Regions from separate parts of the Salinivibrio sp. PR932 genome, predicted to be linked through region 2. Evidence: predicted binding sites of a transcription regulator. Region 2 holds the regulator's gene; each other region holds the start of a gene.
What was found. The regulator MetJ, encoded in region 2, represses methionine synthesis genes. The targets are predictions, from matches to a motif close to TTAGACNTNTANANGTCTAA.
Positions count from the first base shown of each region.

Region 1: BZG84_RS12555 (MetQ/NlpA family ABC transporter substrate-binding protein) is a predicted target of MetJ. The motif match lies at 1,051-1,070, and genes of this name have one in related genera.
Region 3: metN (methionine ABC transporter ATP-binding protein MetN) is a predicted target of MetJ. The motif match lies at 923-942, and genes of this name have one in related genera.

Region 1 is NZ_MUFM01000028.1:22,054-24,327, forward strand. Features, by position in the region: gene BZG84_RS12555 (MetQ/NlpA family ABC transporter substrate-binding protein) at 225-1,022, opposite strand; gene BZG84_RS12560 (LON peptidase substrate-binding domain-containing protein) at 1,182-1,751, shown strand; gene BZG84_RS12565 (sigma-70 family RNA polymerase sigma factor) at 1,879-2,274, shown strand, end outside.
Region 2 is NZ_MUFM01000011.1:75,983-78,256, forward strand. Features, by position in the region: gene metB (cystathionine gamma-synthase) at 1-838, opposite strand, end outside; gene metJ (met regulon transcriptional regulator MetJ) at 1,025-1,342, shown strand; gene BZG84_RS07615 (malic enzyme-like NAD(P)-binding protein) at 1,437-2,274, opposite strand, start outside.
Region 3 is NZ_MUFM01000026.1:35,845-38,118, forward strand. Features, by position in the region: gene BZG84_RS12195 (serine/threonine protein kinase) at 1-105, opposite strand, end outside; gene BZG84_RS12200 (LysE family translocator) at 173-796, opposite strand; gene metN (methionine ABC transporter ATP-binding protein MetN) at 1,063-2,097, shown strand; gene BZG84_RS12210 (methionine ABC transporter permease) at 2,087-2,274, shown strand, end outside.

The sequences.
Region 1 (2,274 bases), on a different contig from region 2:
TAAATCACACTTTGATTGGCATAGTAACGCAATAAGCAACTGAGTGGTAACAAAAATTTAAAATTCGCTCACGTTAGGTTGGATGGAGGAAAGCGCGGCTAATGACGAAGATCGCACGTCAGCAAGATTGGCAACATGGCGCAAATTAAAGACATGAGATGGAACCCAAAAGCCCGATACGGTCTCACGAATCGGGCATCTTAACTATTAAGCGCGACGCGCATTTAAAAAGCGGGTTCAATCGTGCCTTTAAACGTCTTTTCAAGGAAGTCTCGGGTTTGTTGGGACTGAAATAGCGCCACCAAACGTTGTAGGTCGGGGTTGTCTTTATCTTCTTCGCGGGCGGCCACAACCATTACCGCCAAGGGAGCATTTTTCGACTCCAAGAAAATACCTTGCTCACTCGGGCTTAATCCCGATGACATCACATAGTTCATGGTGATCGCCGCCGCATCGACATCCTGTAAGCTGCGTGGCAGTTGTGCCGCCTCAACCTCAACAAATTCGAGTTGTTTAGGATTGGCGATGATATCTTGCAAGGTAGCTTTGAAGCCGACACTGTCGGCTAAGGTAATTAACCCCGCCTCTTGCAGCAATAACAATGCGCGCCCCGCGTTGGTAGGATCGTTGGGGATCGCAATTTGTGCGCCATTCGGCAGCGCATCAACATGCTCAACGCGATCAGAGTAGATCCCCATCCGCATCAAAATGGAACGTCCCATCGATACCAACTGGCTACCGTTGTTTTGGTTGTAGTTATCCAAAAACGGCTGATGTTGGTAACTGTTGAGATCTAAGCTATCATCCGCCAAGCCAGCATTGGGGGAAATATAGTCAGAAAATTCGACCACCTCGACCGCAATGCCCTCGGCTTTTGCTTGCTTGGCAACCGCTTCAACGACTTGGGCATGCGGCCCCACTGTGGCGCCAACTTTGATCACCTTATCCTTTGGTTCTGAGCAGCCAATCAGCGTAAGCGTCAGTCCGAGAGTGAGAATAAAAGAAGCACGTAGAGATTTCATCAATCGGTAATCCTTTCCGAAAAGCCATTTAGACATCTATACTGCCAAATAAGAAAAAGATGTCAATCATTGTTTATGCGATTCTCTGGAAGCTTGATCGCTTGTCGCTAAGGGCGCGTATTAGTCAGCATGTTCAATTAATTATCAGGAGGCGCGGATATGACCAAGCTGTTTCCTTTGCCCCTATTTTTGTTACCGGGTGGCAGAGCAAAACTACGTATTTTTGAACCCCGCTATTTACGGTTGGTGCGCGAATGTACCGCCAACGGAGAAGGGTTTGTCCTTGCAATGATGCAAGGTCAGCGGCTTTATAAATACGGTACTTTGGTCGATATCGTTGATTTCGAGACGCTTCCCGATGGATTGCTGGGCATAACCATTGCGGGCCGACAACGGGTGGAAATTATGTCAACCGAACAAGCGCCCGACAAATTGTGGTTGGGTGATATACGTACCCTGCATGATTGGCCACACGATGATTATGTCGATAATACGGACGATGAGGTGCAAGCGCGCATTGCCACCAGCCTCAAGCACATATTTGCTGCTCATCCTGATCACGCCGAGCAGTATGAACAGCCTCATTTCGAGGATGTCACCTGGGCGTGTCAGCGTTGGTTAGAGATTCTGCCCCTCACGAGTGCGCAGAAACAATGGTTTATCGCACAAGACTCCGCCGATGAGGCCAAGCAATTCATTCACCAACTGCTTGAAGAACACGTCGAGTGATCCAAATGATTTGTGGTGCGTATTGGGTTGTCAGATGGACGGCACTGACAGATAGGACTCAACTATGACTGCGCCTCAAACCATGTATACTGAAGCTTCAACCTCGAGACGGAATACACGTACCACAATGACTGACGTGACGAAGGAAGAGTTGGCGGAGCTATTATTACGCGTTGCGGAACAGCGAGATCGTGTCGCTTTTGAGCGTTTGTTTCACTTTTTTGGCCCGAAGATCCGATCTTATGGGTCCAAACATCTGCGCGCAGACGGACAGGCAATGGAGCTTGTCCAAGAGACCATGTTGGTAGTGTGGCGAAAAGCCCATCTTTACAACGCCGAGAAAGGGGCGGCAACGACCTGGGTGTTTACCATCATGCGTAACATTAGTTTCGATATGCTCCGCAAGGTGCAATCGAACCGCGAAGACAATTTTAGCGACGAGATTTGGCCGATACTGGAATCCGGTCAACAAGACAATGAAACCGACTCAGGTGCTCAGCACATGATGGATCAGGAATTATTA
Region 2 (2,274 bases):
GTCCCGGATAATAGAGTTGGCGCACAGCAGGAACCGTTTGCAGATAGGCGAGTACCGCTTGCGTGTTTTGCTGGTGTTGTTTAACCCGTGCGCCTAAGGTACGCAACCCTCGCAATGTCATATAACTGTCAAACGCGTTGCCCGTGGCGCCTATACAGTTGCCCCACCACGCTAAGGTTTCGGCAAGCTCACTGGTTGCTGCGATCACCGCGCCACCGACAATATCAGAATGACCATTAATAAATTTGGTGGTCGAATGCACCACCATGTCGGCCCCTAGCGCAAGAGGTTGCTGTAAAGCGGGAGATAAAAAAGTGTTGTCGACCACCACCCAAGCCCCCACTTGATGGGCTTTTTGGCATATTTCTGCGATATCGACCACGCGTAAGAGTGGATTGGATGGGGTTTCCACCAGCACGAGCTTGGGCTGTTTAGCCAATGCTTGGTCCAACGCATCATGGTCCGATTGATCGACAAAACTTACCTGCCAGATCCCTTGTTTGGCACGCGATTCGAGCAAGCGATAGGTGCCGCCATAACAATCATGTGGGGCGACAATATGCTCGCCAGCCTCCAACAGAGATAGCACCAAGTTTATCGCCGACATCCCGCAGTTGGTCACCACCGCACCTGCGCCCCCTTCTAAGTCAGTCAGCGCTTGTTCGAGCTGCGCACGCGTTGGGTTGCCGCCTCGCGCGTAGTCGTAAGTAGGCACATCACCCAGTGCCGGGAAACGGTAATTGGTCGATAAGTACAGGGGAGGCACCACCGCATGGTGCTGGGTGTCAGTCCCAATTCCGGTCCGAACGGCGATAGTGTCGGTTTTTTTCTCAGTCATGATCTATCCTTGCTAGTCTGGTTTGCGCATCGTGGGCGTGATCCAGGTTTCATACTGCCACCTTACCCTGTGCTTTTTGGGACGTCAACACTTCTAGACGTCTATACTCCTTTGCATGTGGCGGTTAATATAGCTAAAATCTCCGCAGCATCATTCTGGGTATTCCATAATCAAGATAGGTGAGACATGGCGCAGTGGAACGGCGACTACATTAATCCGTATGCCGAACATGGTAAAAAGAAAGAGCAGGTAAAGAAGATCACCGTCTCTATCCCATTAAAAGTACTAAAAATTCTTACCGACGAGCGTACTCGTCGTCAGGTGCAAAACCTCCGTCATGCGACCAATAGTGAGTTGTTGTGTGAGGCATTTCTTCATGCCTACACCGGCCAACCACTACCAACCGATGACGATATCCGTAAGGATAAACCCGACAGCATTCCCGCTGAAGCACGTCGGATCATGGAAGAGCTTGGTATCGAGTTCGACGATAGCGAATACTAAAAAAACCCGCCGATTGGCGGGTTTTCTGTAATGATAGGTGCTCAGTACAGCCTTCTCAGGCTCTATTCCACCGCGCTTTCCTCACGCTCAAGCATTACGCCTTATCGAGCATATAGTTTTCTGGCATCTCGATACGAGCCACGCCGGTTTCCACGGCGGCCAGCGCTACCGCGCGGGCGACCTTAGGTAATAAACGCGCGTCCATTGGCTTGGGAATAATGTAATCTGGGCCGAAGCTTAGCGAAGACAAACCGGCGGCGTCTAATACCGTTTGTGGGACAGGCTCTTTGGCTAGGCTGCGAATGGCTTCTACCGCTGCCAACTTCATCGCATCGTTAATTTCACTGGCACGTACATCCAATGCGCCACGGAAAATAAACGGGAAGCAGAGCACGTTATTGACCTGATTCGGGTAATCCGAACGCCCGGTTCCCATGATCAGATCATCGCGCACTTGATGCGCCACATCCGGATGAATTTCAGGATCTGGGTTCGAGCAGGCAAATACCACGGGTTTATCTGCCATCAGCTTCAAGGCGTCGGGTGAGAGCAAGTCTGGACCGGAGACGCCAACGAACATATCCGCGCCCTCAATCACATCTTCGAGGGTACGCTTATCCGTGTTATTGGCAAACAGCTGCTTGTATTTGTTGATGTCGTCACGACGCGTATGGATCACGCCTTTACGATCCAACATATAGATTTTTTCCCGCTGAGCGCCACATTTTATTAATAGCTCCATACAGGCAACAGCCGCTGCGCCTGCGCCCATGCACACCACCGTCGCCTCGCGGATATCTTTGCCTTGCAGCTCAAGCGCGTTAAGCATGCCGGCAGCGGTGACGATGGCCGTGCCGTGTTGATCATCATGAAATACAGGCACTTCGCAACGTGCAATTAATTGTTTTTCAATCTCAAAACAATCTGGGGCT
Region 3 (2,274 bases), on a different contig from region 2:
AGAGGGAGACGTGACTTTCAACCGACTTAACCATACTTCCTGTTCTTCCTCGGACAAATCGAGAAAATCATAAACAAGCTGCGTCTCAGCCCCACCAAATTGCACAATAATCGACCAAGCCTATGAATTTAAGTGGTTATTCTAATTATTTGCAGAATTATTAAAAGTTAATTCACCCCAACGCCAACCAAAATCCGACCCCGATCATCAGGGTGCCGGCGATTCGGTTCAGCAATTGCACATTGCCCTTTTGCTGCAAAAACTGACGCAAGGTACGCCCACCGCTGGCATATAGCATTAAACAACTAAATTCCGTGCAAAGGATGATCAACACCAGCACGCTCAACTGGCTGGGGAGTGACATTGCAGGGTTAATAAACGGCGGCAACAGCGAGATCATAAACGCCCAACCTTTTGGGTTGGCAATGGCGGTAACAAAGCCTTGCGCGGCCAACGACAATGCCGAGGCTTCATTGGGGGTATCGTCATCATCATTTGGGATCGCCATCTTGCCGCGAGAGCGCCACATTTGTACGCCTAAATACGCCAAGTACACACCACCGACATATTTAAACACCTGAAACACCGCGGGATAGTTCAGCATCACCGTCGCCACACCAATGACAGAGGCGATCGCAACCAGCCCCACGCCGATAAGCTCGCCCCACATCATATGTAAGCTACGCTTAACGCCAATTGTCATGCCAAGGGTCATCGATAATGTCATGCACATGCCGGGCGTGACCGACACGAAAAAAAAGGTAGGGATGAACAGCGTCAGCATGGTGGTATCAATTAAAAGCGGAGACATAAAAACAACAGTCTTAACAGTTAGGTACAGGAGCTGTCAGTTAACGCGCTTTGCCTGCAGAGATCAAGCCCTTCGCTCACTTTATAACCGGACGGTTAGACTTATTGCCATTTGGACGTCTAGAAGTAAAAATATCCATTGACTTGTTTTTAACGAACCCATAGCATCAATAACCAGAGAGACCCGACAGCCAAGGTGCAAGGCGCTGGACAGCTGCGAGATGTCATAAGATTTATCGCTAAGGACATGTGATGATTGAGATAAAACAACTCAACAAGGTATTCGAACTCGGGGAGCGCCGAATTCATGCCCTTAAAGACATCAATTTATTTATTCCGAAAGGAAAAGTGTTTGGTGTGATTGGCGCCTCTGGCGCGGGCAAAAGCACGCTGATCCGGATGGTTAACCTGCTTGAGCGCCCAACCAGCGGCTCAGTGACCGTGGGCGGCGTCAACCTTACTGCGTTACCCAACCGCGAGTTAACCCAAGCGCGCCGTAAAATCGGCATGATTTTCCAACACTTTAACCTGCTGTCGTCGCGCACCGTGTTCGACAATATCGCCCTGCCGCTGGAGCTCAGTGGTACGCGCCGCGATGAAATTGAAACGCGCGTCAGCGAGTTGCTCGATTTGGTCGGCTTGGTCGATAAGCGTGATGTGTATCCTGCCAGCCTCAGTGGTGGACAAAAGCAGCGTGTCGCTATCGCTCGCGCGCTGGCGCCAAGCCCAAATGTATTGCTCTGTGATGAAGCAACCAGCGCATTGGATCCGGCTACAACCCAATCAATTTTGTCGTTGCTGCAAACCATTAATGAAAAACTCAACCTCACCATTTTGCTGATCACCCACGAAATGGATGTGGTGAAGCGCATTTGTCATGACGTGGCGATTATTGGTGATGGCGAACTGGTTGAGTCTGGCCCCGTAGGCGATATTTTTGCTCATCCTAAATCCGAGTTAGCGAAAAACTTTATTCGCTCCACCTTGGATTTATCGGTGCCACACGACTACGCCCAACGCTTACAAAAAGACTACTTTAAAGGCAGCTATCCGCTGGTGCGTCTAGAATTTACAGGCGCCACCGTCGACGAGCCACTGATCAGCCAGATGTCGCGCTTATTTAATATTGATATCAGCATCTTAAGCTCTGACATTGATTACGCTGGCGGCGTGAAATTTGGTCTACTCTTGGCGGAGATTATGGGCCCGAAAAGTGCCGTTGATGATGCGATTCACTACCTAAACAAACACCATGTCGCCACGGAGGTACTTGGCTATGTCGATTGATGCGTTAACCCAATGGATTGGACAAAACCAAGCACTGATTGAACTGCTGACCGATGCCACCGGCCAAACCATTTATATGGTGTTGGTCTCTGGGCTGCTTGGCTTTGTATTCGGGATCCCACTTGGCGTGCTGCTGCACATCACCAAAAAAGGCGGACTGAAAGCACAGCCACGGGT